DNA from 3 places in the Streptomyces sp. NPDC058274 genome. Region 2 is predicted to be linked to each of the others. Evidence: riboswitches for the same ligand, from Rfam matches in the RefSeq annotation. Region 2 holds a riboswitch; each other region holds the start of a gene.
What was found. Region 2 has a riboswitch for cyclic di-AMP ahead of ACFVYF_RS32320 (M23 family metallopeptidase). Riboswitches for the same ligand answer to the same signal wherever they lie in the genome.

Region 1 (4,445 bases), on a different contig from region 2:
CGCGGTCGGACTTGTCCACACCGTCCCAGACGTTGGCGTACCAGGGACGGGCGGCCGCCCCCTGGTCGGCGCGGGACTGCTTCGCGGCGTCCGGGTCGATCACGATGTAGCCGGTCTCGCCCGGCATCACATAGTGCAGCCGCAGCCGGATCTGCTGCTCGGCGTACGCGTCGTCCTGCCAGCGTGCCTTGAGGTCGCGCAGCTGCTCGACCCGCTCCCTGGCCTGGTCCTGCTGCCGCTCCAGGTCGGCGACCTCGGCGCGCTGGGACACGTACTGCCTTATCGGGTACGCCAGGGCCACGATCAGGGAGCAGAGGACGAGCGCCAGGAGCGCCGCCCGGCTGGTGAGCCGGGAGCGGCGGGCCTGGCGCTTGGTCTGCGAGCGGTAGACCCGGGCCGCGGTCTGCTCACCGAGCGCCCGCAGCCTGGTCGCGGTGGAGAACCGGTCCCGGTCCTTCACGGCCATGAATCCCGCCTCCCCGGAACAAGCCCGTCACGTGCGTACGTCCCCGCACACGGTACGGGACCGAGTACGGGGACGTACGTACGACGCTTCCTACGCGGCTGAGGCTCAACCCTTGCTGTGCTTACTGGTTCGCGGAGCGAAACCGCGGGAAGGCGCTACGGCCGGCGTACACCGCGGCGTCGTCGAGGATCTCCTCGATGCGCAGCAGCTGGTTGTACTTGGCGACGCGGTCCGAGCGGGCCGGGGCGCCGGTCTTGATCTGGCCGCAGTTCACGGCGACCGCGAGGTCGGCGATGGTGACGTCCTCGGTCTCGCCGGAGCGGTGGGACATCATGCACTTGAAGCCGTTGCGCTGGGCCAGCTCGACGGCGTCCAGCGTCTCGGTCAGCGAACCGATCTGGTTGACCTTGACGAGCAGGGCGTTGGCGGAGCCCTCCTCGATGCCGCGGGCCAGGCGCTCCGGGTTGGTGACGAAGAGGTCGTCGCCGACGATCTGGACCTTGTCGCCCAGCTTGTCGGTGATGACCTTCCAGCCCGCCCAGTCGTCCTCGTACAGCGGGTCCTCGATGGAGACGAGCGGGTACGCGGAGACGAGCTCCTCGTAGTACTCGGTCATCTCGGCGGCCGAGCGGGACTTGCCCTCGAACTCGTACTTGCCGTCCTTGTAGAACTCGGACGCGGCGACGTCGAGCGCGAGCGCGATCTGCTCACCGGGGATGTAGCCGGCCTGCTTGATGGCCTCGACGATGAGGTCGAGGGCGGCGCGGTTGGACTCCAGGTTCGGGGCGAAGCCGCCCTCGTCGCCGAGGCCGGTGGACAGGCCCTTGGTCTTCAGCACCTTCTTGAGGGTGTGGTAGACCTCGGCGCCCCAGCGCAGCGCCTCGGAGAAGGACTCCGCGCCGATCGGGGCGATCATGAACTCCTGGATGTCCACGTTCGAGTCGGCGTGCGAGCCGCCGTTCAGGATGTTCATCATCGGGACGGGCAGCAGGTGCGCGTTCGGACCGCCCAGGTAGCGGAAGAGCGGCAGGTCGCTGGCCTCGGAGGCGGCGTGCGCGACGGCGAGGGAGACGCCGAGGATGGCGTTGGCGCCGAGCGAGCCCTTGTTGTCGGTGGCGTCCAGGTCGAACATCGCCTGGTCGATCAGCCGCTGCTCGGTGGCGTCGTAACCGACGAGCTCCGGGCCGATCTGCTCGATGACGGCGAGGACGGCCTTCTCGACACCCTTGCCGCCGTAGCGGTTGGGGTCACCGTCACGCAGCTCGATGGCCTCGAAGGCTCCGGTGGAGGCGCCGGACGGGACGGCGGCACGACCCGTGCTGCCGTCGTCGAGGCCGACCTCGACCTCGACGGTGGGGTTGCCTCGCGAGTCGAGGATTTCCCGGGCTACGACGACGTCGATGGACGGCACGAGCATCTCCTTCTTGGATGTGACGCGGGTACGCGGGGCCGCTCGGCCCCCCAAGCACGGAGCCGCGGTCGGCTCCGCGACATGAGCCTAACCGGCTCGGGGCGATCGGCCAGCCGGTCGACCAACCCATGGACGGAACCGAGAGTAAATTGTTTCCGAACGGAACAAAAACCTGCCCCCTACAAGAATGCGACCCCCGGACACGAAAAAGCCCCGCCCCGGTGCGTACGGGGGAGAACGCACCGGGGCGGGGCAGCCCGTGGGGGACGGGGGGCCCTCACGTGACCTCCACGATGGAGGTCACGGATGTGAGGGCGCTGTGGTTCAGCTGCGAGCTTCCCCAGCCTCGCGACCGGTCCGCCGGCCGGCCGGGGGGCTGTTTCGGCTCAGGGGTGTCAGCTCAGGTGGAGCTGCTGGCCCGGGAAGATGAAGTCGGCGTCGTCGACGATGTCCTTGTTCAGCTTGAACACCTTCTGCCAGCCGCCCTTGACGTTCTTCTTCTCGGCGATCGAGCTGAGGGTGTCACCCTTGACGACCTTGTACTCGCCGTCGCCCTTCTTGACCTTCTTGCCGGTCGGGGTCTCGACGGTCTTCTTGGCCGCGGGACGCTCCTGCGAGCGGGAGGCGCGCTGCTCCTGCGACTGGGTGCTCTGCTGCTGCGAGGGGGTCGTGCTCTGCGAGCTGCCCGAGTTCGACGGGGAGGCGCCGGACAGGCCGGTGCCGCAGGTCGGCCAGGCACCCTTGCCCTGCGCGGCGAGGACCTTCTCGCCGACGGCGATCTGCTGGGACTTGGAGGCCTGGTCGGCGGTGGAGGCGTACGAGGTACCGCCGTACGCGGCCCAGGTGGAGGACGAGAACTGCAGACCGCCGTAGTAGCCGTTGCCGGTGTTGATGGACCAGTTGCCGCCGGACTCGCACTGGGCGACGGTGTCCCACTCGGAGGTGGAGGCGGCGGAGGCGTTGCCGGCCGCCATCAGGGGGGCGGCGATGGCGACGCCGGTGACGCCGGCGAGCGTGGCGACACGGGTGGCCTTGGACGGGCGACGGTGCTTGCCCTTGCTGGAAAGCAGCATGAAGTGATCCCCTCACCGACGCCTGCGAGGTGAGCTGTCGGGTTCGGGCCGAGTGAGTTGCCCGGCCGCGCACTCTTCAGTGCGCGGCTTAACCCCAAGCCGTCCCGGTCAACTGTCCGGTGCGGCACTTACCTTGGGTCCCCCGCTCCTGCCTACGGCGCTTGAAGCGACGACTGTTCCCGTACGGCCGCTGGCAGGATTCGGCGTTGCGACCATCGGGGCCCGCTGTGGCGAGCGGTCACGACCGTAGACACGCGACCGACGGAATTTCAAAGACGATCAGGGCTTCTGAGACCCTTGTCTCATCTCGCCAAACCGGACATTACACGTCGAATCATGACGTGAACTGCCGCTGATTTGTACCCGATTCGCCAGCTGACAGCTACTTAGTCACTACCGAGCTCAAGGCTCTGACCGGGCAGGATGAGGTCGGGGTCGGCGCCGACCGACTTCTTGTTGTCGGCGTAGAGCTCGGACCATCCGCCCTGGAGGTCAAGGGAGTCGGCGATGGTCCAGAGACTGTCGCCGGGGCGGACGGTGTAGGAGCCGTCGGCGGCGTCACGGGCCGCACCGGAGTCGCGTGAGGCATGCCGCCCGGCCGCCCCCACGTCGCGCCCGTCGGACGAGCCGTTCGCATCGCTGCCGTCGGCGCTGTCACCGCGGTGGCGCCCCGAGCCGGCCGCGCCGGTCCCGGTCGCGTCGGTCGCCTCCGAAGAGTCGCCACTCTGCCCGGACTTGTCTGAGTCGTCACCCTTTGCCGTACCGGCGTCCGTGCTCGCCTCATCCGAGCTGCCGCTCGAACCCGAGGAGGCGTCGGACTTCGTCGAGTTTTCAGCCGAATCCGAAGAAGCGCCAGAAGAGGACGAATCGGGCGAGGGGGACTCGGACGGAGAGGAACTGGAGGAATCGGCCGGCGAGGAGTCGAGCGAACCCGACGTGCCGGACGAGTCCGTCGACCCGGACCCGTCGGACGACGAGGAGTCGCCCGCCACCCCCGTGTCGACCTCGACCGAGCCGGAGTCCTTGCTGAGCCCGGAGAGCGGCCCACAGGTGGGCCAGACGGCCAGACCCTCGCCGTCGAGGACCTTCTCGGCGACGGCGATCTGCTGGGAGCGGCTGGCCTGGTCGGCGCTCGGCGCGTACGCGAGACCGCCGTACTTCTCCCAGTTCTCCTGGGTCAGCTGCAACCCGCCGTAGTACCCGTTGCCGTCGTCCGCGCTCCACGTACCGCCGCTCTCGCATTCCGCGACCCGGTCCCACGTGGTGCCGTCGGCCGCGCTCGCGCCGGTGGCGCCGAGCAAGGGGATCGCGATGGCCGACCCGGTCACTCCTGCCGCGACGAGGAGGGCCGGAGCCTGACGGGGGCGACGGTGACGACCGTTCCCGGAGAGCATGCGGTTGCCTTTCGGTGACAGCAGTGAGGGGCGCGACGAAAGATCCATCGCGCTGATGCGTGAACGTAGCCGCACTCGAACGCTTGTCACAAGTCGATGCA
Region 2 (4,445 bases):
GGGCTCCTCGCAAAATGGTGGCGCCCACCGACGCCCCATAAGAGATTGTCCCGAACGCCATCGAAGGGCCCGTCCGGTATTCCGGTCGAGCCCTTCGGCCTTTTCATTCTGCGGGCAGCAAAAATAATCCCCCGCGAATTACCCCTATTTGTATACGGCCTTTTTGTTAATGCCGCAGGCCCGTCATGTTTACGGGATGTTGCGAAGTCCTCACACGGTCCGGGCGGTCGCCGGCCTCCCCGCGCCCGGGGAAACGAAGCCGGTGCGCCGCGCTCGCCCGCTCGGTGTGCAGCGCGGTGATCGCCCGTGCCCGCTCGCTGTCGCCCCGCGCGACGGCGTCCACGATCCCGCCGTGCTCCGCCCAGGACTCCGCCGGGTTGGCGGGCGCCTCCACCGCGTACATCCAGGCGATCTTGTGCCGCAGCTGGGCGAGGGTGGACGTCAGCGCGGGGCTGCCGGACGCCTGCGCGAGCGTTTCGTGGAACCAGCCCCCCAGGGAGCGCAGATCATCGCTGTGGCCCCTCCTGGCCCGCTCCTGGCCCAGTCTGACCAGGCCCCGCAACACCTTGAGGTGCGCTTCCGTGCGGCGCTGCGCGGCCCGGGCGGCGCCCAGCGGCTCGAGGAGCATCCGCATCTCCAGCAGGTCCGCGGCCTCCTGCTCGGTCGGCTCCGCGACGCACGCGCCCGCGTGCCGCCGGGTGACGACGAAGCCCTCGGCCTCCAGGGTGCGCAGCGCCTCGCGCACGGGGACGCGGGAGACGCCGTAGCGCCGCGCGAGCAGTTCTTCGGTGAGTCGGCCGCCCCGCTCGTAGACACCCGCGACGATGTCGTCACGGATCGCCGTGCATACCGAGTGCGCCGGAATGCGCATGAGCGGACCTCCGCCTTAATCCTCGCGAAACGCCGTCGATTGGCGCATGTTCAGTGACTCTATTGCAGAGAGACGGAATTTCCGATGGCGGACCGGAATCCATGGATATTTTTTGGACAGAGGACCGTTCGAAACGGCGAAGGCCCCGGCTCTATGAGCCGGGGCCTTCGAAGTCCATACGCGGTTGACCGGGCGCACGCGTGCGTGCGCCCCGCGGGCCTGTGTCAGACGTTCACGCCGTGCGAGCGGAGGTAGGCGACGGGGTCCATGTCCGAGCCGTACTCGGCCGTCGTGCGGGCCTCGAAGTGGAGGTGGGGCCCGGTGGTGTTGCCGGTCGAGCCGGAGAGGGCTATCTGCTGGCCCGGGGTGACCGTCTGCCCCACGGAGACACCGATGGACGACAGGTGGCCGTACATGGTGTACGTACCGTCATGCATCTTGATGACGATCTGGTTGCCGTACGCGCCGCCCCAGCCGGCCGTCACGACGGTGCCGGAGCCCACGGCGTGGACGGCGGTGCCGGATGCGGCGTGGAAGTCCACACCGGTGTGGCTGCCGGAGGACCAGAGGCTGCCGCCGGTCTTGTAGCCCGTGGAGACGTACGAGCCGGTGATGGGCGAGACGAAGGTGTTGAGGCGCTTGCGCTCGGCGGCACGGGCGGCACGGGCCTTGGCCTCTCGCTCCTTCTCGGCCTTCTCCGCGGCGCGCTTGCGGGCGGCCTCCTCGGCCTTCTTCAGGGCGGCGGCCTGGTCGGCGGCCTGCTGCTGGGCGGCGGCCTGCGCGTCGATCTGGTCGGCGACCGAGTCGCCGATGGTGATGGCCTGGGTCAGCCCGGTCTGTTCTACGGAAGTGTCCGCGGCGAGTGCCGGAGCGGCCAGGGTTCCGATGACACCGGTGGTGGTGAGCACAGCGACGCCAGCGGCATTCTTGGTCGTGCGGGTGAGCCGGCTCGGACGACGGTGCTTCCCGGTGGCACGGGTGAACGCCATGAAGGGGCTGGTCCTTTCCTTCCTTCTCGCCTACCGGGTTAGCTGACGGGTTCGGAGCAGGAAGGTCTCCTACGGGACCCTTCCAGGAAGGGCGCCCGATTCACCCCAGGGACTTCGATGGGTCCCCGGCTCCCCTGGCTCGCGCCGTACGGGGACTCGGCGATGACTGTCCGGTGCCGCGGGCGCGGCGCACTGCCTGACGAACAGCCGGACTGACGCTAAACGGGACATCTTTCAATCGACAAACGGAACACGGCTTTTGTAGTGCACGCCACAGGGCAGACGCATGATCACCCCATCAATACGGACATATTGAGGGCGCGTCCGGGTACGTCGGATCCGAAGTGCGGACAAAGAGGGGCCCAGGCGACTCTTCAGTCACCTGGGCCCCACCGGGAGTTGTCGCTCTACTCCGCGGTCACGACGCTCACTTCACCGATCCCGAGGGCGCGGACGGGCTCCGCGATCTGTGCCGCGTCACCGACGAGAACGGTCACCAGCCGGTCCACCGGGAAGGCACTCACGGCGGCAGCGGTGGCCTCCACCGTGCCCGTGGCGGCGAGCTGCTGGTACAGCGTCGACTGGTAGTCGTCCGGCAGGTGCTGCTCGACCTGGTCCGCGAGCGTGCTCGCCACGGCCGCGGCCGTCTCGAACTTGAGGGGCGCGACACCCACCAGGTTCTGCACGGCGACATCGCGCTCGGCGTCCGTCAGGCCCTCCGCCGCGAGGGTGCGCAGCACCTTCCAGAGGTCGTCCAGCGCCGGGCCGGTGTTGGGCGTGTCCACGGAGCCGCTGATGGCGAGCATCGCGGCGCCCGTGCCGTCGGGAGCGGACCGCAGCACCTGGCCGAACGCCCGCACGCCGTAGGTGTATCCCTTCTCCTCGCGCAGGACGCGGTCCAGGCGCGAGGTGAGGGTGCCGCCGAGGCAGTACGTGCCGAGCACCTGGGCGGGCCACACGCGGTCGTGCCGGTCGGCTCCGACGCGGCCGATGAGCAGCTGCGTCTGGACGGCACCGGGCCGGTCGACGATGATCACGCGGCCCCGGTCGTCGGCGGTCACCGGCGGCACCGGGCGCGGTTCGGCGGTCGAGCCGGTCCAGGCGCCGAGTGTGTCGGCGAGCAGCGCGTCGAGATCGACCCCCGTGAGGTCGCCGACGACCACGGCGGTGGCCGTGGCAGGGCGAACGTGCTTCTCGTAGAAGGCGCGTACGGCCGCCGAGTCGATGGCCTGCACGGTCTCCTCGGTGCCCTGGCGCGGGCGCGACATGCGGGAGGTGACCGGGAACAGCTCCTTGGAGAGTTCCTTGGCGGCGCGGCGGGCCGGGTTGGCGGTCTCGTGCGGGATCTCGTCCAGCCGGTTGCGGACCAGGCGCTCGATCTCGCTGTCGTCGAACGCCGGTGCCCTCAGGGCGTCGGCGAGCAGCCCGAGGGCCTTCGGCAGGCGCGACACGGGGACTTCGAGGGAGAGGCGCACCCCGGGGTGGTCGGCGTGCGAGTCGAGGGTGGCGCCGCAGCGCTCCAGCTCGGCGGCGAACTCCTCGGCGGAGTGCTTGTCGGTGCCCTCGGAGAAGGCCCGGGCCATGATCGTGCCCACACCGTCGAGTCCGGCCGGCTCGGCCTCCAGGGGCGCGTCGACGAGTACCTCGACGGCGACGACCTGCTGACCGGGGCGGTGGCAGCGCAGCACCGTCAGGCCGTTGTCGAGCGCGCCGCGACCGGGGGCCGGGAACGCCCACGGCCTGGCCTCGCCGGCCTGGGGCTGCGGGTGGAACTCCATGCTCGCGAGCTCGGTCACTTCGCCGACTCCTCGTCCTCGTCGGTGGCTTCGGCGGCCGCTGCGGCTTCCGCCTCTTCGGCGGAAACCGGCTCGTACACGAGCACCGCGCGGTTGTCGGGGCGCAGCCGGGCCTTGGCGATCTCCTGCACCTCTTCGGGGGTGATGGCGAGCACGCGCTGTACGGCGGTCAGGGCGAGCTGGGGGTCACCGAACAGGACGGCGTACCGGCACAGTTCGTCGGCGCGGCCCGCGACCGTGCCCAGCCGGTCCAGCCACTCGCGCTCCAACTGGGCCTGGGCGCGCTCCATCTCCTCGGCCGTGGGGCCCTCCGCGGCGAACCGGGCGAGCTCCTCGTCGACCGCGGCCTCGATGACCGGGACCTCCACGTCACCGGACGTCTTCACGTCGAGCCACCCCAGAGAGGGCGCCCCGGCGAGCCGCAGCAGGCCGAACCCGGCCGCGACGGCCGTACGGTCGCGGCGTACGAGCCGGTTGTAGAGGCGGGACGACTCGCCGCCGCCGATCACCGTCAGCGCGAGGTCCGCCGCGTCGCACGCGCGCGTGCCGTCCTCCGGAAGGCGGTAGGCGGCCATCAGCGCACGCGCCGGGACCTCCTCCTCGAGGACCTCGCGCAGCTGCTCGCCGATGACCTCCGGCAGGGAGCCGTCGCGGGGCGCGGGCTTGCCGTCGTGCCCGGCGATGGAGCCGAAGTACTTCTCGATCCAGACGAGGGTCTGCTCCGGGTCGATGTCCCCGACGACCGACAGGACCGCGTTGTTGGGCGCGTAGTAGGTGCGGAAGAACGCG
Region 3 (4,445 bases), on a different contig from region 2:
CAGCGACTCGCACCCTCCGGCCACGGTGTACCCGACCCTGCCCGGCCGCTGGGTGGGCGACGACGCCTGGCCCTCCCCCGCGGTGACCCCGGTCACGTACGCGCTGGAGGGCGCGCCCGTACTGGTGCGCTCACCGCAGCACACCGGCCTGGACGCCGGCCGTTTCTTCCCGTTCGGCAACGACGCCGACCTGCCGCCGGACCAGCGCGAGGAGGACGCGAAGTCGGCGTGCTTCGAGTTCGAGGTGCCGGCGGAGACCTGGGTGCTGGGGCGGCCGCGGGTCCGGCTGCGGCTGACCTCCGCGGTGCCGCGGGGGCAGGTGATCGCGCGGGTCTGCGAGGTGTTCCCGGACGGGGCGTCGACGCTCGTCACGCGTGGCGTGCTGAACCTCTCCGCCCGCGAGGGCCGGGACCGGGCGGTGGAGTGGCCGTCCGGCGAGACCCAGGACGTGACCTTCGAGCTGAACGGCATCGGACACGCCTTCCCGGCGGGGCACCGCATCCGGCTGGCCGTCTCGTCGGCGTACTGGCCGTGGATCTGGCCGCAGCCCGGTTCGGACACCGGGTTCACCCTGGACCCGGAAGGAAGCTCGCTCGAACTGCCGGTGCGGGCAAGGGAGTCGGACCCGTCCATCACCTTCGAGGAGCCCGAGGAGTCCGCACCCCTGGGCGTCGTCGTCCCGGCGACGCTGGACGAACCCCGCCCGGAGCGCCTGGTCGTCCGCGATGTGGCGAAGGGCGAACGGCGCCTCGAGGTGGACCCGCGCTACGGCGGCACGCGCGTCTACCCCGACGGCCTGGAGTTCACCGAGGAAGCCCTGGAGACCTACACGATCGACGAGTCGGATCCCCTGTCGGCCCGTACCCGTTCGGAGTGGACCGTCCGTCTCCACCGCCCGGAGACGGGATGGGACGCGAAGGTCGAGACCCGCTCCGAAATCACCTGTGACGCAACGGACTTCATCACCTCGAACGAGGTGATCTGCAAGGACGGGGACGAGGTGGTCTTCCACCGGACGTGGGAGAGGAGAATCCCGCGCACGGCTGGGTAGACACCGACACGGCGGTGACGGAGCGCGGAGGGACGGGGCGCGGGGGGACATGGCGCGGACCGAGGAATTCCTGATGGACCTGGACGAGGGGATGCTCGCGTATTTCCGCGAGATGGCCCAGGAGATGGTCACCCGCTTCGGGATCTCGCGGGCGGAGGCCGTGGCGCGCATCAACGGGGCTTACGCGGACCGGGAGTTCGCGCCGTATCCCGATCTGATCTGCCATGAGCTCCCGGAGTACTGGGGCTACGGGCTGTACTTCAGGGCCAACGCGGGGCGGCTGCCGGACGACGACCCGGACACGGATCTCTCCGTGTGGGAGGTCCGGCCGGCTCCGGCGAGGGGCTCGGCCGCCTGGACCGTCGCGGAGTAATGCCCGAGTTGCCTGCATCGCCCCTTTGTTTGCGCTTGGTCGCGTGAAATGAGTCACGTCACAATGGATCAAGCGCCGCGCTCCGTCGAGCAATTTCCCCTTTGCGAAAGGCAAGTTGAGTTTCACGTTCCGGTCTAATCGGGCGATTTCCCCCGACGTCATGACGTGGCCAAGCGGGGTGCAACGGGAAATCCGGCCTTGTTCCCGACATGTGCTCTCGCATACGTTCGCGTCGATCCGAGCGGAACGCCGAATCCTGCCGCCGCCCGGAGCACCCATCCACCCACGCACGGCAGGAGCGGGGGACCCAGGTAAGTCGCCGGTCCGGTCACACCGGAACGGCTCGGGGTTAAGTCGCATGTCGCCATGCGGCCGGGCACCTCCAGCCCGAACCCGACAGCTCACCTCGCAGGCGCCCGAGAGGAAATTCGTCATGGCCGCACGAGGCAAGCACCGTCGTCCCAGAACCTCCCCCCTCACCCGCGGGTTCGTCGCCGCCGGAACGGGCGGAGCCGCACTCGCGCTCCCCATCGTGGGAGCTGCCAGTGCCCACGCCGCCCAGCCGGCCCAGGTCACCACGCAGGCCGTCCAGGCCGCGAAGGCCTCGGTGCCGCAGGTCCAGCTCGTGACGTACCAGGTGGCCGCCGGCGACACCCTGTCCAAGATCGCGCGCGAGCACTCCGCGAGCGCCGACTGGAAGAAGCTCTACGACGCGAACCGCGCGGTCATCGGCAGCGACCCGTCGACGATCCGCCCGGGCCTCAAGCTGACCGTGGGCACCAAGACCGCCAAGGCGGCCGCGAAGTCCTCCACGGCGGCCAAGACGACGGCGACCTCCGCCTCCACGAAGTCGTACGCGAACAACCTGGACGGCTGGATCAAGGAAGCCCTGGACATCATGGCCCAAAAGGGCATTCCGGGCACTTACGACGGCATCCACCGCAACATCATCCGTGAGTCGTCGGGCAACCCGCTGGCCATCAACAACTGGGACTCCAACGCCGTGGCCGGTACGCCGTCCAAGGGGCTCCTCCAGGTCATCGACCCGACCTTCTCCGCCTACCACGTGGCCGGCACCTCGACGAACCCCTACGACCCCGTCGCGAACATCACGGCCGCCTGCAACTACGCCGCCGACAAGTACGGCTCGATCGACAACGTCTTCGGGGCGTACTGAGCAGCCTTCGGGGCTACGGACGACGACGGGATCGCGGCCTAAGGAGCGGGAAACAGCCGCTCCAGTACGGCCGCGATGCCGTCCTCCGCGTTCGACAGGGTGATCTCGTCGGCGACGGCCCTGAGTTCGGGATGGGCGTTGGCCATGGCGACGCCGTGGGCGGCCCAGTCGAACATGGGGATGTCGTTCGGCATGTCGCCGAAGGCGATCGTCTCGGACGGCGGCAGACCCAGGTGGTCCGCGGCCAGGGCGAGACCCGTCGCCTTGGTCACGCCACATGGCTGGAGTTCGACGGTGCCGGGGCCCGACATGGTGACGGTCGCCAGCGAGCCGACCGTCACCCGGGCCGCCGACGCCAACTCGTCGTCGGTCAGGGTGGGATGGCGCAGCAGCACCTTGCTGATCGGCTCGGCCCAGAGGTCGTCACGCCGTCGCACCCGCACCGCGGGCAGCGTGGGGTGCGGCATCAGATAGCCGGGCTCGATGAGCGTGAGCCCGTCCACCCCGTCCTGGTCCACGGCCGCGTAGACCTGCCCGACCTCCGCCTCGATCTTGCCGAGCGCGGTCTCGGCCAGCTCCCGGTCCAGGGTCACCGACCAGAGCAGACGGCCGGCTCCGGCGTCGTACAACTGCGCGCCCTGGCCGCACACCGCGAGGCCCTCGCTGCCGAGTTCGTCGAGCAGCGGGCGCACCCTCGGCGTGGGGCGGCCCGTCACCACCAGGTGCCTCGCCCCCGCCGCAACGACTCTCCTCAGCACGGCCCGCGACCGGCCGGAGAGAGTGTCGTCGCCGCGCAGCAGCGTTCCGTCCAGGTCAGTGGCGATGAGTGAATATGCAGTCGGAGCGGCCATGATCCGAAGAATACGGATCGAACGTCTCAACGGCCCGGCGTGAACCGGACGACGTCCGGTATCCCGTCCGTCACGCCGTGCCCGGCCGTGACGGACGGGACGCGATCAACGAGCCCGCCGTGGGGCGCGCTTGCCCCCGTCGGCCACCGGGGCGCTGTTCCTCTCCCTCGCCTTCGCGTGACCGCCCCTTCAGGGGCTCGGCTCCCCCGGGACGTGACCGCCCCGGGGGTCCCCCTCAGCCGTGCGCCGACGCCAGGTGGGCGGCCAGCCGCGGGGACGCGAACTCCGTGCCGCACACGAACCGCATCACCGGCCCGTACGAAGCGGCCGCCGGCAGCCCCGTGAAATAGAGGCCGGGGACGGAGGAGCGATAGCCCGCGCCGAGCCTGGGCGTGCCCCGGCTCACCGCCAGCCGCGTACGCAGTTCGTGGCCGAGGAAGTCCATCGCCGCGATGTCCACCCGGTACCCGGTCGCCGCGATCACGTGATCGGCCGCCAGCTCCTGCGTCCGGCCGCCGACGCTCTGCACCTCGAGGACCGGGCGGCCGCCGCTCGTGCCGGCGCGGACGATCCGCTCGACCTCGCTGACCTCGACCTTGCCCTCGAAGCGGTCGCGCAGCCACCACGCGCCGAGCGGACCGAGGATGCGCCGGACCAGGAAGTGCCGTGCCTGGGGCGGGAGATAGCGGTAGGGGTGGGGGTAGTAGCTGAGCGCGTACAGCGACCAGGCGCGGCCGAAGGGGGACTCCGGGCGCAGCCGCGGCTGCTGCCACGGGGGCGCACCGAAGGCGACCGCGCCCTTGCCCCGGGCCACCACACGCACCTGCGCACCGGCCTCCGCCGCGAGGGCCGCCGTCTCCAGAGCGGACTGGCCCGCGCCGACGACCAGCAGTTCCTTGCCGGAGAAGCGGCTCAGGTCATGGTGCTGGGAGCTGTGGGAGACCGGGCCCGCCGGAGTGGGTCCGTCGCCCGCGGCGCCCGCGAGCTCCGGGG

Region 1: linked by a shared signal. The riboswitch ahead of ACFVYF_RS11615 (transglycosylase family protein) and the one ahead of ACFVYF_RS32320 (M23 family metallopeptidase) in region 2 are both predicted to bind cyclic di-AMP.
Region 3: linked by a shared signal. The riboswitch ahead of ACFVYF_RS31755 (transglycosylase SLT domain-containing protein) and the one ahead of ACFVYF_RS32320 (M23 family metallopeptidase) in region 2 are both predicted to bind cyclic di-AMP.

The regions. Positions count from the first base shown of each region.
Region 1 is NZ_JBHVXW010000004.1:394,614-399,058, reverse strand. It holds gene ACFVYF_RS11625 (septum formation initiator family protein) at 1-466, opposite strand, end outside; gene eno (phosphopyruvate hydratase) at 588-1,883, opposite strand; gene ACFVYF_RS11615 (transglycosylase family protein) at 2,273-2,950, opposite strand; cyclic di-AMP (ydaO/yuaA leader) riboswitch at 2,955-3,120, opposite strand; gene ACFVYF_RS11610 (transglycosylase family protein) at 3,337-4,344, opposite strand.
Region 2 is NZ_JBHVXW010000022.1:126,641-131,085, reverse strand. It holds gene ACFVYF_RS32325 (GntR family transcriptional regulator) at 167-871, opposite strand; gene ACFVYF_RS32320 (M23 family metallopeptidase) at 1,096-1,860, opposite strand; cyclic di-AMP (ydaO/yuaA leader) riboswitch at 1,873-2,032, opposite strand; gene ACFVYF_RS32315 (M16 family metallopeptidase) at 2,268-3,656, opposite strand; gene ACFVYF_RS32310 (M16 family metallopeptidase) at 3,653-4,445, opposite strand, start outside.
Region 3 is NZ_JBHVXW010000021.1:148,726-153,170, reverse strand. It holds gene ACFVYF_RS31765 (CocE/NonD family hydrolase) at 1-1,051, shown strand, start outside; gene ACFVYF_RS31760 (hypothetical protein) at 1,101-1,424, shown strand; cyclic di-AMP (ydaO/yuaA leader) riboswitch at 1,695-1,854, shown strand; gene ACFVYF_RS31755 (transglycosylase SLT domain-containing protein) at 1,858-2,601, shown strand; gene ACFVYF_RS31750 (HAD family hydrolase) at 2,640-3,452, opposite strand; gene ACFVYF_RS31745 (FAD-dependent oxidoreductase) at 3,688-4,445, opposite strand, start outside.